3 regions of the Phenylobacterium composti DSM 19425 genome follow, and region 1 is predicted to be linked to each of the others. Evidence: predicted binding sites of a transcription regulator. Region 1 holds the regulator's gene; each other region holds the start of a gene.

What was found. Region 1 encodes LexA, which represses DNA repair genes until DNA is damaged. Its sites were predicted from a motif close to ATGTTCNCNANNTGTTCT; they were not measured.
Region 2: BO64_RS03610 (YifB family Mg chelatase-like AAA ATPase) is a predicted target of LexA. The motif match lies at 2,969-2,986, and genes of this name have one in related genera.
Region 3: BO64_RS10900 (DUF72 domain-containing protein) is a predicted target of LexA. The motif match lies at 3,186-3,203, and genes of this name have one in related genera.

What each region holds. Positions count from the first base shown of each region.
Region 1 is NZ_JCANTT010000019.1:27,328-32,700, forward strand. It holds gene BO64_RS14670 (ComEC/Rec2 family competence protein) at 1-1,900, shown strand, start outside; gene lexA (transcriptional repressor LexA) at 1,925-2,614, opposite strand; gene trpC (indole-3-glycerol phosphate synthase TrpC) at 2,745-3,518, opposite strand; gene trpD (anthranilate phosphoribosyltransferase) at 3,515-4,528, opposite strand; gene BO64_RS14690 (anthranilate synthase component II) at 4,538-5,140, opposite strand; gene BO64_RS14695 (hypothetical protein) at 5,192-5,373, shown strand, end outside; gene BO64_RS14700 (hypothetical protein) at 5,361-5,373, opposite strand, start outside.
Region 2 is NZ_JCANTT010000011.1:128,864-134,236, forward strand. It holds gene BO64_RS03595 (hypothetical protein) at 1-336, shown strand, start outside; gene BO64_RS03600 (hypothetical protein) at 529-891, shown strand; gene BO64_RS03605 (hypothetical protein) at 955-1,413, shown strand; gene BO64_RS03610 (YifB family Mg chelatase-like AAA ATPase) at 1,371-2,897, opposite strand; gene gshB (glutathione synthase) at 3,048-3,992, opposite strand; gene BO64_RS03620 (alginate O-acetyltransferase AlgX-related protein) at 4,052-5,373, opposite strand, start outside.
Region 3 is NZ_JCANTT010000015.1:108,988-114,360, forward strand. It holds gene BO64_RS10885 (efflux transporter outer membrane subunit) at 1-428, opposite strand, end outside; gene BO64_RS10890 (TetR/AcrR family transcriptional regulator C-terminal domain-containing protein) at 627-1,391, shown strand; gene BO64_RS10895 (M28 family metallopeptidase) at 1,451-3,103, shown strand; gene BO64_RS10900 (DUF72 domain-containing protein) at 3,247-4,074, shown strand; gene BO64_RS10905 (tetratricopeptide repeat protein) at 4,071-5,373, shown strand, end outside.

The sequences.
Region 1 (5,373 bases):
GGCTTTCGCCCTGGGTGGGTTTGGCGTGGCCAAGTTCCGGACGCAAAGCGTCGCGGCCCCGGTCATGGCGACGCCGCCCGATGCGGCGGCAAGGCCTCACATGGTCGAAGGCTGGGTGGTGGACGTAGCCTCGCCGGGGCAGGGCGGCCAGCGGCTTTTGGTCGCCCCGGTCCGGGTCGGAGATCTCAGCCCGGAGGCGACCCCGATCCGGGTGCGGATCACCCTGCGGCCAGGAACGCCCCTGCCGCGCCCGGGCGAGGCGATCCAGGTCCTGGCCATCCTCAACCCGCCGCCGCCGCCCGCCAGTCCCGGGGCTTACGATTTCGCCCGGGACGCCTTTTTCGAGAGCGTGGGCGGTGTGGGCCTGGCGCTGCGCCCGCCGCAGGCCTGGACGCCGGCGGCGCTTGCGCCCTGGCGGCTGCGCCTGACCATGGGAATCAACGCCGCGCGCTGGGCCCTGACCGAACGGATCGTGTCGACCCTGGGGCCGCGGACCGGCGGCCTCGCCGCAGCCATGACTACCGGCCACGAGGCCTATATCCCGCGCGAGCAAGTGGAAAACCTGCGCGCCTCGGGCCTGGCCCACATCGTCTCCATCAGCGGGCTGCACATGGCCATCGTGGGAGGCTTCGCCTTCGCCGCGGCGCGGGTGGCTGTGGCGGCCTGGCCGTGGCTGGCGCTGCGGGTGTCGGGCAAGAAGCTGGCGGCCATCGTGGGCCTGGCCGCCGTGGGCGGCTATCTGGTGCTGTCAGGCGCGCCGCCGCCCGCGGAACGGGCGGCGATCACCGCGTCGGTCGCCTTTGCGGCCATTCTCGTGGATCGCCAGGCGATCAGTCTTCATGCGCTGGCCCTGGCCGCTATGGGCGTTCTTCTAGCCCAGCCCGAGGCCGTCACCGAGCCCGGCTTCCAGATGTCGTTCGCAGCCACGGCCGCGCTCGTCGCCCTGGCCGAGGCCTGGCCGCAACCCGTTCGCGAGATCTCCGCGCCCTGGTGGATCCGCGGGCCCCAGGCGGCGGCGACCTGGGTTGCGGCCAGTCTGGCGGTGAGTTTCGTGGCGGGGCTCGCCACGGGGCCGTTCGCGATCCAGCACTTCAACCGCGTCTCGACCTGGGGCTTGCTGGCCAATCTGGCGGTGGCGCCGATCTCGTCGTTTCTCCTGATGCCGGCGCTGGCGATCGGCGCGGCCCTGTCGCCCCTGGGGTTTGGACGCGCGCCCCTGGAGGTGGCCGGCTTCGCCATCGATCTGATGAACCGCGTAGCGGCGACGGCGGCCGCCGCGCCCATGGCTCAGTCGCTGGTCGCCAGCGCGCCGGCCTGGACGCTGCCGGCGGCGTTCCTGGGCATCCTCGCCATCTGCCTCTGGCGCGGGCCGCTACGCTGGGTCGGCCTGCCGCTAGCCCTGTCCGTGCTGTGGGTTCCTCGTCCGCCGACGCCTGACGTCTGGATCAGCGCCGATGGTGCGGCCGTGGCGGTGCGGGAGGGACGCCAGGCGGTGCTGCTGCGGCCAGACGTGAAGCTGTTCGGGGCCGAGCTCTGGGCGCGCCGGCGCGGCCTCGAGCCCCTGGCGAGCGAAGCCGAGCGCGACATCCGCTTCGACTGTGATCGCTGGAGCTGCGCGCCGGGGCTGGGGGCGCCTGTGCGGCTGGCGGCGGCCTGGAACCTTCGGCGTCCGCTTCGGGCCGGGCGGCTGGACGACCTCTGCGCCGACGCCGAGGTAGTGGTTGTGCGCAACGACCTGCGGCCCGAGCGCTGCGCGGCGGCGGTCGTGTTCACGGGGGCGGACTTCCGCGCCGGAGGTTCGGCCGAACTCTACCGGCAGGCCGACGGCGGCTGGCGGATCGTCTGGGCCAGCGATCTGCGCGGCCGGCGACCGTGGACCTGGGGCTTCGATCCCCGATAGGGCCCGCCGCCGGCCGGCGGCGACTTAGTGGTAGCGCCGGATCAGGCCCACGAGGCGGCCCTGCACCGACACTTGGTCGGGGCCAAAGATGCGGGTCTCATAGGCCGGGTTGGCGGCCTCGAGGGCGATGGAGGCGCCTTTCTTGCGCAGCCGCTTGAGGGTGGCTTCCTCGCCATTCACCAGAGCCACGACGATGTCGCCCGAGTTGGCGCTGTCGGTCCGGCGGATCACCACGAAGTCGCCGTCGAGGATGCCGGCGTTGATCATGGAATCGCCCTGGATCTCGAGGACGAAATGCTCACCCGCGCCGAGCATGGCCTCGGGCACCGGCAGGCGATCGCGTTCCTGCTGAATGGCCTCGATCGGCGTCCCGGCCGCGATCTTGCCGAGGATCGGGAGTTCGCGCGTGTCGTTGGCGGCCACCGGCATGTCCTTGCCGGCGTCGACCAGTTGCGGCTTGAACGGGGCGCGGCCCTTGGGCGGGGCGGCGGCCGTGGCCTGCTGGGGCAGGCGGACCACTTCCAGGGCCCGGGCGCGGTGTGGCAGACGGCGCAGGAAACCACGCTCTTCCAGGGCGGTGATCAGGCGGTGAATGCCGGACTTGGACGCCAGATCCAGGGCTTCCTTCATCTCGTCGAAGGACGGCGAGACCCCGGTCTCCTTGATCCGCTCATGAATGAACATAAGCAGTTCATGCTGCTTGCGGGTGAGCATCTAGGGCGACCTCTGGAACAAAGCGCAAACGTTGCGTTTGTTCTGTAGATGTTCCCAGTTAATGTCAAGTTACGACGGTTCCCCCTGAAAAATCAGGGAAAATCATTCCCGGCCAAGTACGAAAACCGACTCAGCCCAGCAGTTCGCGCGTCGCCGTCGTGACGTCGGCTTGTCTCATCAGGCTTTCACCCACCAGCATGGCCCGAGCGCCGGAGCGCTCAAGGCGCGCGGCGTCGGCGGCGGTGAAGATGCCGCTCTCGGTCACCAGCAGGGCTTCGGGCGGGGCGAGCCGTGCCAGGCGTTCGGTGGTGGCGAGATCCACCGTGAAGGTGCGCAGGTCGCGGTTGTTTACACCCACCAGATCAGCGCCAAGCTTGCCGGCGCGGTCCATCTCGGCCTCGTCATGCACCTCGACCAGGGCGTCCATGCCCAGCCGCCGGGCTTCGGCCATCAGATCGGCGGCCAGGGCGTCGTCGACCATGGCCAGGATCACCAGGATGGCGTCGGCTCCGAGGTCGCGGGATTCCGTCACCTGCCAGGGATCCACCAGGAAGTCCTTACGGATGCAGGGTAGGGCGACCGCCTCGCGCGCGGCCACGAGATAGGCGTCCTTGCCTTGGAAGCTGGGTTCGTCGGTAAGGACCGAGAGGCAGGCCGCGCCGCCGGCCTCGTAGGCGCGGGCCAGGGCGGACGGGTCGAAGTCCTCCCGGATCAGGCCCTTGGACGGCGATGCCTTCTTGATCTCGGCGATCAGCGCCAGGCGGCCGGGAGCGTGGCGTTGCGCCAGGGCGTCGCGGAAGCCCCGCGGCGGAGAGGCGGCCGGCTCGATGACGGGACGCGCGGCCTTGCGGGCGGCCACATCCTCACGCTTGTAGGCGGCGATCCGGGCCAGGATGTCGCTCATGCCGCGGTGATCTCCACCAGCTTGTCCAGCGCCGCCTGGGCGCGTCCGTCGTCGATGACCTGGCCGGCGAGTTCGACGCCTTCGCGCAGGGTCTCGACCTTGTCGGCCACGAGGAAGGCCGCCGCAGCGTTGAGCGCCACGATGTCCCGATAGGCCCCATGTTCACCCGCCAGCAGACGCCGCAGGGCAGAGGCGTTCTCGGCGGGGGCGCCGCCGGTGATGTCGGCGAGGGCGGCCCGGCGCAGGCCCACCGCCTCGGGGGTCACGGTGAACAGCCGCACCTTGCCGTCGCGCAGTTCGGCGACGGAGGTCTCGCCCGTGGTGGTCATCTCATCCAGGCCCGACCCGTGGACGACCCAGGCCCGTTCGGAACCCAAAAGCCTCAGGGCTTCGGCCAGCGGCTTCACCCAGCGCTCGGCATAGACGCCAATCACCTGCCGCTGGGCGCCAGCCGGGTTGGTGAGGGGCCCCAGGAGATTGAAGATGGTGCGGAAGCCCAGTTCGGCCCGGATCGGCGAGACGTGGCGCATGGCGCTGTGATGGGCCGGGGCGAACAGGAAGCAGATGCCCGCCGTCTCCAGCGCCTTCAACTGGGCCTCGGTGGACGCGGCGATGTTGACGCCAAGCTCGGTGAGCACGTCGGCGGTGCCCGACTTGGACGACATGGCGCGGTTGCCGTGCTTGGCCACCTTCAGCCCGCCGCCCGCCGCCACGAAGCCGACCGCCGTGGAGATGTTCAGGGTGTGGAGGCCATCGCCCCCGGTCCCGCACACGTCGATGGTGGGAAAACCGGGCTCAAGACGTACGGCGGCCCGGCGCATGGCGCGGGCGCAGGCCGCGATCTCCCCCAGGGTCTCACCCCGCATCCGCATGGCGGTGAGGGCCGCGCCCACCTGGGCCGGCGTCGGCTCGCCGCGCAGGCAGGCCGAGAAGAAGGTGTCGGCGTCGGCGTCGGACAGGGTCGCGCCGTCGGCCAGGCGCGAAAGGAGCGGCTTGAAGGCGTCGGACATGAACGGCGCTCAGGCTTGGGCCAGGGACCGTGCGGGCCGCTTCACGCCGGCGATGTCGAGGAAGTTGCCGAGCAGTTCATGGCCACATTCGGTGGCGATGGATTCTGGGTGGAACTGCACGCCAAAAATCGGCCGCGTCTTGTGCTGCACGCCCATGATCTCGCCGTCGTCGGTCCAGGCGGTGACCTCCAGGTCAGCAGGCAGGTCGGCCTCACGAACCGAGAGGCTGTGGTAGCGGGTCGCCGTGAAGGGGTTCTTCAGGCCGGCGAACACGCCCTTGCCGTTGTGGTGGATCGGGCTGGTCTTGCCATGCATCAGCACCTTGGCGCGGACCACCGCGCCGCCGAACGCCTGGCCGATGGACTGGTGGCCCAGGCAGACGCCGAAGATCGGCAGGTCGTCCGGCGCGGCGGCCAGCAGCGGAAGGCAGATGCCCGCCTCATTGGGGGTGCAGGGCCCTGGAGACAGCAGCACCGCATCCGGCTTGAGGCCGAGCGCCTCGTCGACGGTCAGGGCGTCGTTGCGCACGACATGCGTGTGGGCGCCCAGTTCGTTCAGGTAGTGAACCAGGTTGTAGGTGAAGCTGTCGTAGTTATCGACGACCAGGATCATGCGTCTCCCTTAGGCTTTGCCGACGCATCCGCCAAGCGGGATGCTCGCCCCATGTCGGCAGACGATTCGATGCTGGATTTTCAGGCGATGGCCCGGGCCCGGGCGCTTCTGACCCGCAGTCGCCCACCCGAGCGTACGTGGCCGGCGCTTGTGGCGGCGGCGGCCCTGGCGATCTCGGCCCTGGCTTTCGCGACGGCGATGATTCTCGCTCCGCCCCTGGTCACCCACTCGGC
Region 2 (5,373 bases), on a different contig from region 1:
GGCGACTGGCAGAAATTCGACAACCGCGCAGTGATCGGACGAGCGCTCCGCCTGCGTCGGGAGATCGACGACTTCGAGGCGAGGTGGCCCGCCTTGGCCAACCGGGAAGAGACCCTACCGGCCTTTTCCTGGACCCAGCTGGAACGGCAACTCGTCGACCTGTCGGCGACGCCCGCCCAGGCGGACATGGCGCGGCACCTGGTTTCAGCCACCCGGAAGCTGGCCCCGTTCAAGCCGCCGGAGATGGTGCTCCGGGAAATCCTGTGTCTGACCTGGGTTCTCCTGGACGAGAACTTCCGGCCCGACACCGATCAGGACCTGGCGTCAATGAGCTAGGCCCGCTTGCGCGGCTGGGCGTCATCGTGGCTGTGGCGATCATCACGGCCCTCGCTTTCGGGGGCATGCTGGCCGGTCTCCACGCGCTGCAAGGTCTTGCCGCGACCTTAACCTAACGCCTGAACGGCGCAGAAACCGTCAATCCGAAAACCATAGAACGCGCCACCGAACGTGGCGTGAGGGAGAGAGCTCATGCTCAAGCAACGTCGTATGGCCGCCGAGCAGATCGCTGGGGCCCTGTTTGAAGCCGAAGCCGCCATCGACGCGGCCCTGGCCAAGACCGCCCAACTCACCGGCGTGATGCCGTCCCTGCGCAAGATGGCCGGCGCCTCGGCGCTGGTCGGCCAGGACGCGGTTGAACGCGCCAGCCAGGCGATCATGGCCCTCGCCGAGGCCCGCCGCGCCATCGTCGAGACCCACAAGGAGCTCAGCGTGGCGCAGACCCAGGTCGGCCTGGGCGCCGTGGCCCTGGGCGATGGTCAGGACAAGCCGGCGCCGGGCATGTCGCTCACCGAGCAGGGCGGCCGTCGCCTGCGCGAGGTTCGCGCCGCCTGACGACCGTTCCGCAGGTCGGCAGTTCCTGTATCCTGGGCCCTCGGTCGGATCCGAGGGCCCTCCTTGTTTTCGCAGTTCTTTTCGCCAGCGCACCTGCCGTGGACCCTCGCCACGCTCGGGGTGTACGCCCTGGCCATGCGGCGGGGCGGGCCGGACGAGCGCATCTGCGCCCACGCTGTGCTGATCGGCTGGCTGCTGACCAAGCTGGCCGCCCGCTACCAGGGGCTTGAGCCTGAGCTGGGCGTGCTGGTGGTCGACCTCGGGGCGCTTGCGGTCTTCATCTGGGTGGGGCTGCGGTCGGCGCGCTACTGGCCGCTGTTCGCCGCCGGCTTCCATCTGCTGGCGGTGGTGACCCATCTGGCGCGGCTGGTGGATCCCACCGTGGGCGGCTGGGCCTACCTCACGGCCGGGATCATCTGGGGCTATCTCCTGCTGTTCTCCATCGCCTACGGCGCCTGGACGGCGCCGCGCTTCGCCGATCAGGCCAGCGCCCCGACCCCGGCGGGCGCCACGCGGCGATAGATCAGCGCCTCGGCCACATGCACCCGGCGCACGGCGTCGGCGCCTTCCAGATCGGCGATGGTGCGGGCGAGCCGCAGGGTCCGCGTCCAGCCCCGGGCGGACAGGCCGCCGGCTTCGGCCGCCCGGCTCAGCAGGGCGTGGGCCGCCTCGTCCAGGCCCGCCGCGGCCTGCAGGAAGTCGCCGTCCGCCTGGGCGTTGAGCGCCGGCCCGCCCAGGCGCCCGGCCCGTTCGGTCTGCAGCCCCCGGGCGACCGCCACCCGGGCGGCGGCCTCAGTGGTGCCCTCCGACGGCGGCGGCAAGGCCAGGTCGGCCGGAGTCACCGGCGGAACCTCCACCTGAAGGTCGATGCGGTCCATCAGCGGGCCTGAGATGCGGCCCTGGTAGTCCGTCTGGCAGCGGGGCGCGCGGCCGCAGGCGCCGCGGCCCGGGCCGCCGACGCCGCAGCGGCACGGGTTCATGGCGGCCACCAGCTGGAAGCGGGCGGGATAGCGGATGTGCGCGTTCGCCCGAGCCACCACCACCTCGCCGGTCTCCAGCGGCTGGCGCAGGCTGTCGAGGGCCTGGGCGCCAAACTCGGGCAGCTCGTCCAGGAACAGCACCCCGTTGTGGGCGAGACTGACTTCCCCGGGCTTGGCCTTGAGGCCGCCGCCGGTGAGCGCGGCCATGCTGGCCGAGTGATGCGGGCTGCGGAACGGCCGGGCGCGGGTGAGCCGGCCCTTGGCGATCAGGCCCGCCACCGAATGGATCATCGAGGTCTCGAGCAGTTCCTCGCTGGTCAGGGACGGCAAGAGGCCGGGCAGGCGGGCGGCCATCATCGACTTGCCCGAGCCTGGAGGACCCGAGAACAAAAGGTTGTGGCCGCCGGCGGCGGCGATCTCGAGCGCCCGCTTGGCGTTCTCCTGTCCCTTCACGTCGCGCAGGTCCGGGATGCGCTCGTCGTCCGCCATGGGCCCGGGCTTCGGCGGCGACAGCATCTGGGTTCCGCGGAAGTGGTTCACCAGGGCGACCAGCGACGGGGCGGCGAGGACGCGGGTCTCGCCCGCCCAGGCCGCCTCGGGCCCACAGGCTTCGGGGCAGATCAGCCCGAGGCCCATGCCGCCCGCGGCCACTGCCGCCGGCAGGGCGCCCGCCACCGGCGTGATCCGTCCGTCGAGCGACAGTTCGCCCATGGCCGCCCAGCCTTCCAGGGCGTCGGGGGGAAGGATCCCCATGCCGGCCATCACCGCCAGGGCGATCGGCAGGTCGTAGTGGCTGCCCATCTTCGGAAGGTCGGCGGGGGCGAGGTTGGCGACGATCCGGCGGCCCGGCATGGCGAGGCCCATGCCGGTGAAGGCGGCGATCACCCGCTCGCGGCTCTCGGCCACGGCCTTATCGCCCAGGCCCACGACGACGAAGGCGAACGAGCCGGCGGTGAACTGCACCTGGACGTCGACGCGCACGGCCTCCACGCCCGAGAACGCCAGGGTCACCACCCGCGCCGCCATCCGACCCCCCGAAATTTGCGGAATTCAGATCAACTTATCCACAAATCGAGCACGAAGCTCGGGCCGGATCAAGAACATATAAAGAACTTTTAGAGAAAGTGAGACGACTCCGTAACTTGGGAAAATCTTCTCAGCTATCGCCCGAGGCCGTCAGGCGGCGCGGATCGCCTCGATGCGGGTCCACATCACCTCGGTGGCGTCGATCCCGGTGAAGCGCTTCAGGGCCACGGCGCCGGTGGGCGAGGTGACGTTGATCTCGGTGAGGTAGTCGCCGATCACATCGATGCCCACGAACAGCAGGCCGCGGGCCTTCAGCTCGGGCCCGATGGCGGCGCAGATTTCGCGGTCCCGGGCGGTGAGGTCCACCGGCTGTGGCGCGCCGCCCACGGCCATGTTGGAGCGGATCTGGCCCTTCGGCGGCAAGCGGTTGATGGCCCCGACCGGCTCGCCGTCCACCAGCAGGATGCGCTTGTCGCCCTGGGTCACCGACGGCAGGAACTTCTGCACGATCACCGGCTCTCGGCCGATCTGGGCGTGCAGCTCCAGCATGGCGTCGATGTTGGGATCGTCCTGCAGGTGGCGGGTGACGCCCGAGCCGCCGCGGCCGTTCAGCGGCTTCATGACGATGTCGCCGTGGCGGGCGCGGAAGTCGTAGATCGCCTCGCGGTCCTGGGTGATCAGAGTCGGGGGCTGCAGGTCCGGGAACCGGGTGACGAAGAGCTTCTCCGGAGCGTTGCGCACCTCGCGGGGGTCGTTGACCACCAGCACCTGCGGGTGGATCGCCTCCAGGAAGAAGGTCGTGTCGATGTAGTGCATGTCGAACGGCGGGTCCTGGCGGAGCAGCACCACGTCGAACTCCGTAAGCTCGGCTCGCCGCCACGGCCCGAGCGTGGCGTGGCCGCCCGCCACCCGCTGCACCTGCACGTCGCGACCGCGGGCGAACACCCGGCCGTCCTCCATGGCCAGCTTGTCGGTGGTGTAGACGAAGAGCGAGTGCCCCCTGGCCTGGGCCGTCTCCATCATCAGGAAGGTCGTGTCGCCCTCGATGTTCACGCCTTCGATGGGGTCCATCTGGACCGCGACTTTCAGGGACATGCGCTTCCTCGGGCTGAACGGCTCAGGCCTGAGGACATAGGCCCGAAGCTCGCCGGGCGCTAGCGTCGGACGATGGCCTCGCGGGGCAGGGTGTCGGCGCGCACCCCGACCAGCACCAGCTTGCCGCCCTGGGTGACGATGACGGCGTCGTCTCCCTCCTGGCGCAACTCCCAGGCGACACCGGGCTCCACCAGGACCCGGTCGCCCTCGGCGACCGAGAAGTCCAGCACCCGGTCGGTTCCCACCCCGTCGCGGGTGACGAAGGTGTCCGGACCAGGGCCGCCCCGCAGGATGTCGTCGCCGCGGTCGCCGCTGATCCAGTCGGCGCCGGCCCCGCCGTCGACGGTGTCGTCGCCGGCCCCCGCGCGGATGATGTCGGCGCCGTCCCCGCCCTCGATCACATCGTCTCCGGCCCGGCCCGGGATGAATTCGCCGCGCCGGCCGCCCACCAGGACGTCGGGCCCCGGGCCGCCGCTCAAGGTGGGCATCGGCCCCTTGGCTTGCGGCCGGGCCACCTGGTCCTTGGCCGCCACCCGATGCGGGCGCGCCAGGGCCGCTTCGATCCGCTCATGCGCCTCGGGGCTGGCGGGCGGCGCTGGGTTCAGCACCAGGGGCAGGCCGTTCTCCACCACCTCGGTGATGACTACGTCTGGCCGGAAGCGTTCGATCAGGTCCTCGCGCCAGGGGCCGTCCTGATTGTGGGCGAGAACGATGCGGCTGAAGTGGCCGTAGAAGAACGGCAGGACGGCGTTGGAGAACGAGTCCATGGTCATCAGCAGTACGGGCTTGCCCGCCTGGCCGGTCTCGACCACCCGCGGCGCCGTCCAGTCCTTGACCGGCGTCAGCCACTCCACCGTCAGGGTGTTTTCGACGCGGGGATCGTCGAACTCGGGGTAGTCCACCCCCACGAAGCTCGCCACGCCGAGCATCAGCGCCAGGTTGCGCGGCTTGTTGGGGTCGTGCTCGCGGACCTCCACGAAGTCTTCGAGCGGCCGCGGCCCCTCGGCGACGCCCAAAGCCTTCAGCCGCCGCATCACCGCTGCGTAGCCGTAGTAGGCGCCCAGCCCGGTCCAGTGGGTGTCGTGGGGCGTGTAGGTCCTCAGGCCCCAGCGGGTCGGCGTCTCCAGCGCCTGATGCAGATAGAGCACCTCGCCCGCCTGGGACGCGGCGGCCAGCCGGCTCAGCAGCTCGGCGGGGCGGTTGCGGCTCGGCCCCGGGTACCAGCGCGGCCCGAACTCGGCGTACAGGGTCTCCTTGTCGGGGGCGGCGATGACCAGATAGGTCGCCCCCCGCGCCTCCAGGGCTTCGGTCCGGCCCGCCAGGGCCGCCAGCCACTCCCGGGCCTGGGCGTCGGTGTAGACCGGCTCGTTGCGCGCCGAGC
Region 3 (5,373 bases), on a different contig from region 1:
AACAGGTCGATCTCCCAGCTGACGTTGAAGTTGGCGTTGTAGCTCTCGGACGTGCCGCTGGTGGAGAAGCCGGGAATGTTGATCTCGGCGCCCGACAGCTGGTCGGTCCGCGTGCGGCTCGCCGTCCCCCGGGCGTCGCCCGTGGGCAGGTACTGCAGGATGGCGCTGGCGCGCTGGGCGCGGACCTCGTCCAGGCGGGCGGCCGCGGTGCGGACGTCGGGATTTCGGGCCAGGGCCTGCTCGACGAGGGCGGTGAGCTGGTCATCGCCGAACGCCGTCCACCACTGGTCGAGGGCGATGGCCTCGGCCGGAGCAGGGTCAGCCGAGGCCTCATAGGCGCCCGGCAGCGCCAGATCAGCCGGTCGCGGCGTGGCGCAGGCGGTCAGCGACAGCGCGGCCAGAACGGCGACGGAGGCGGCGTTTCGCATGGGTGTCTCGGGTCCTGGGGGAGTAAGACCGGCGTTGGTTGAACAAACTTTGAACGTCCGGCGCAACAGCCGTTGCACCGCCGACCTTTCCCTCGCGCGACCTCCCCCGCCGGAACCTCTGCCGGGCTCCGTGCGGAACGCCGTTTGCCGCAAACTCTGTATGATGTAAAGTATTTGTTGCGAGAAAACTGGAGCGGCATGTCCAAGGAACACATCGGCGACGACCCCCGGCGCCTCATCAAGCTGCTGTGGGGTGTGCAGGGGCCGGCCAAGCGCGGCCCCAAGCCGCGGATCTCGCAGGACGACGTGGTGCAGGCGGCCATCGACATCGCCGACCGCGAGGGCCTGAGCGCCATCTCCATGCGCACGCTCGCCCAGGCGGTGGGCGTCTCGCCCATGGCCATCTACACCTATGTGCAGTCGAAGTCGGAGCTGCTCGCCCTGATGTTCGACAAGGTGATCGGCGAGAGCGACCCGCTGCCGCCCGGCCTGGGCTGGCGCGAGAGCCTGGCCTTCGTCGCCCGGGCGCGCTGGGAAGTCTCGCAGCGGCGGCCCTGGCTGCTAGGCCTGACGCTCCACCGGCCGCCGCTCGGCCCCAACATCGTCGCCAAGATGGAAACGGTCATGGCCGCCCTCGACGGCACGGGCCTCACCGCCCTCGACCGCGAGATCATCATGTCCGTGCTGCACAACTACATCGAAGGCGCCCTCAACGAGGCCCGGGAGAGCCGGGAGGCCGAGCAGCGCAGCGGCCTCACCGACGCCGAGTGGGCGGGCCTCGTCCAGCCGGCGCTGCAGGAGCAGCTCGATCCCAGGCGCTTCCCGCACCTGACCCGCCTCACCGTCGCCTGGCGGGAGCATGGCGGCCGCCTCACCGACCCGCGTCAGCGCTTCGAGGCGGGGCTCCAGGTGATGCTCGACGGAATCGCCGCCTTCATCGCCCGGCGACAATCCGAGGCCTAGCTTTTCGCGCCAAGGCGGGATTAGGTCGCCCCAGCTCAACCACAGACCGAGTGCGTCACTTGAAGAAACTCCTGCTCTGCGCGGCCGCCGCGTCCGTGTTCGCGACCGCCGCCCTCGCCGCGCCCGCCCTCGATGGCGCGCGCATGAAGGAAGACATTCGCGTCCTCTCCACCGACGAGTTCGAGGGCCGCGCCCCGGCCACGGCGGGCGAGGAGAAGACCATCGCCTACCTCGTCCAGCAGCTGAAGGCGGCGGGCGTGCAGCCGGCCGGCGACCTGCAGCCCGACGGCACGCGCGCCTGGACCCAGGACGTGCCCCTGGCCCGCTTCGCCACCAAGGGCCCGGTCCACGTCTCGGTGAACGTCGCCGGCAAGACCGAGACCTGGACCCAGGGCGAGCAGATCGCCATCCGCGCCGCCCAGACGGGCATCGACCGCCTGACCCTGAAGGACGTGCCGATCGTCTTCGCCGGCTATGGCGTGAAGGCCCCCGAGCGGAACTGGGACGACTTCAAGGGCATGGACCTGAAGGGCAAGATCGCCCTGGTCCTCGTCAACGACCCCGACTTCGAGACCGGCGAAGGCGACTTCGGCGGCAAGGCCATGACCTACTATGGCCGCTGGACCTACAAGTTCGAGGAAGCCGCCCGCCAGGGCGCCGTGGGCTTCCTGGTGATCCACGAGACCGCCCCCGCCTCCTACGGCTGGGCCACCGTCAAGAACTCCAACACCAACGAGATCTTCGACGTCATCCGCAAGAACCCGTCCGAGGCCCACGCGCCTCTGGAAGGCTGGATCCAGCGCGACAACGCCGCGGCCCTGCTGAAGGCGGCCGGCTTCGATTTCGAGACCCTGAAGAAGCAGGCCCAGACCCGCGACTTCAAGCCGGTGGAGCTGAAGGGCGTCACCTTCTCTACCGACTATGAGATCGACGCCCAGAAGGTCGTCTCCAAGAACGTCGTGGCAGTCGTGCCGGGCGCCAAGCGGCCCGACGAGCGGGTGATCTACAGCGCCCACTGGGACCACCTGGGCATCGGCCTCCCCGACGCCCGTGGCGACAAGATCTACAACGGCGCCCTGGACAACGCCTCGGGCACCGCGGCCCTGCTTGAGCTGGCCCGCGTCTTCGCCGCGGGGCCGAAGCCGGACCGCTCGGTGATGTTCCTGGCGGTGACCGCCGAGGAGAAGGGTCTGCTGGGCTCGGAATACTACGCCGACAACCCGCTCTATCCGCTCGCCACCACCGTGGGCGTGCTGAACATGGACGGGGTCAACCTGCTGGGCCGGGCCAAGGACATCACCATGTCCGGCGACGCTCCGCTCACCCTGCAGGACGACATGATCAAGGTCGCCGCCAAGTACGGCATGACCTTCACCCCCGATCCGAACCCGCAGGCGGGCAGCTTCTTCCGCTCGGACCACTTCCCCTTCGCCAAGCGTGGCGTGCCGGCCATCTCGTTCGGCGCGGGCCAGAACCTGGAGAAGGGCGGCGTGGAAGCCGGCAAGGCCGCCGCCGAGGCCTATACCAAGGACAAGTACCACCAGCCGGCCGACGAATTCGATCCGAACTGGGACATGTCCGGCGCCGTTCAGGAGATCAGCGTCTTCTACGACCTGGGCGCCGAGCTCGCGAACTCCACCCGCTGGCCGGAGTGGAAGGACGGGGCCGAATTCAAGGCCGCCCGCGACGAGACCAAGTCGCAGCGCAAGTAAGGCCACCGGCGGGCGGCGCGCGTTGCGCGCCGCCCCTCAGCCGCCTCGTCCCCACCCTTTGCCCGCCAGGACGAGCGCCTCAGGAACATCTTGAGAACGCCGCTATTCCCGACTAGCTAGAACGCGACCAACGGGAGGCGCACATGGCCGGCCAGGGCAAGATCCGCTGCGGCATCGGGGGCTGGACCTTCGAGCCCTGGCGCGGGGTGTTCTATCCCAAGGGCCTGAAACACGCCGACGAACTGGCCTATGCCTCGCGGCGGCTCACCGCCATCGAGATCAACGGCACCTACTATTCCACCTTCAAGCCCGACAGCTGGGCCAGGTGGCGCGCGGCCACGCCCGAGGGCTTCAAGTTCGCCGTGAAGGCCAGCCGCTTCTGCACCAACCGAAAGGTGCTGTCCGAGGGCAAGAGCTCCATGGACATTTTCCTGGGCCAGGGCCTGACCGAACTGGGCGACCGCCTGGGGCCGATCCTGTGGCAGTTCGCCCCGACCAAGATCTTCGACCACGACGAGTTCGCCGCCTGGCTCGACCTTCTGCCGCGCGAGCTCGACGGCCTGCCGCTCCGGCATGTGGTGGAGGTGCGCAACGCCTCCTTTGCCGATCCGAAGTTCGTCGGCCTCTGCCGGGACCGCAATGTGGCGATCTGCAACGCCGAGACCGAGAAGTACCCCTTCATTCCGGACGTGACCGCCGACGTCGTCTACCTGCGCCTGATCTCCGCCAGTGACGAAATTCCCACCGGGTACGAGGCGGCCGACCTCGACCTCTGGGTCGAGCGGTTCCGCGCCTATGCGGCCGGCGGCGTGCCCGGCGACTTCCGCCCCCTGGACCGCACGGGGCCGCCCGAGGAGCCCCGGGACGTCTACGCCTTTGTCATTCACGAGGGGAAGGTCCGCGCCCCGGCCGCGGCCATGGAGTTCATCAGGCGGGTGGATCCGGACTTCACGCCGGAGCCCTGGCCTTGACCGCGACGGAACCCCGCGCCCAGGCCATCGCCCTCGCCCGCGCTGGTCGGCTGGCCGAGGCGGCCGCGGCGCTCGAACGCCTGCTGGCGACCGCCCCCAAGGACGCCGCCGCCTGGGCCATGCTGGGCCAGCTGCGCCTCGACCTCGGCCGTTCCGCCGAGGCCCTCGCCGCCTTCGATGAGGCCGTGGCCTTGCAGTCGGAGCGGGCTGAGAATCACCTCAATCGCGGCGTGGCCCTGGGCCGCCTGGAGCGGCACGCCGAGGCCCTGGACGATTACGACAAGGCGTTGGCCCTGAGGCCCGACCTCGCGGTGGCCCACGCCAACCGCGCCCAGGCCCTGAACGAACTGTCCCGCCACGAGGAGGCCGCCGAAGCCGCCCTGGGGGCCCTGCGCCTGCATCCCGGAGACGTGGGCGCCCTCAACCATCTGGGCGTCGCCCGCCACGCCCAGCGGCGCTACGACGAGGCCCTCGAGGCCTTCCGCCAGGCGCTGAAGGTCCGCCCCGCCCATCACGACAGCCTCTGCAACCTGGGCATGACGCTCACCGCCCTCGGGCGCCACGCCGAAGCCGTGACGGCCCTGGACGCCGCCGTCGCCGCCCATCCGGACAGCAGCCTGGCGCGCTACCGCCGGGCCCACGCGCGCCTCCCTCTCGGCGACTTCGAGGGCGGCTGGGCCGACTACGAACACCGCTGGGCGACCCCGCTCTTCACGGCCCGGGCCCGCGGCCAGGTCCCGGCGCCCCTCATCCCGCGCCTGACCATCGCCCCGACGCCCGAGGACCTGGCCGGTCGCCGGGTGCTGGTGGTGGCCGAACAGGGCGTGGGCGACGAGATCATGTTCGCCAGCATCCTGCCCGATCTCGCCGCCGTGGCCCGGGAGGTCGCCCTGGTGTGCGAGCCGCGCCTTGTGGGCCTGTTCTCGGCCAGCTTCCCGCAGATCGCCTGCCTGGACCCCGAGGCCGCTCGGAGCCTGCGGGGCGGAGCCTTCGACCGGATCGTCTCCCTGGGGAGCCTGGCCCACGCCTGGCGCCGCCGCCGCGAGGACTTTCCCGGCAGGTCCTATCTGCGGCCCCCGGCCGACGCCGCCGCGGCCTGGCGCGAGCGCCTTGCCGCGGGCGACGCGGGCCCTGCGCCCCTGCGGATCGGCATCTCCTGGCGCGGCGGCCTGGCGCGCACGGGCGCCTCGGCCCGGTCCATGCCCCTGGAGCGCCTAGCCCGCGCCCTCTCCGCCCCCGGCCGAGAACTGGTGAGCCTGCAGTACGGCGACCCGCGCGAGGAAATCGCCACGGTCAACG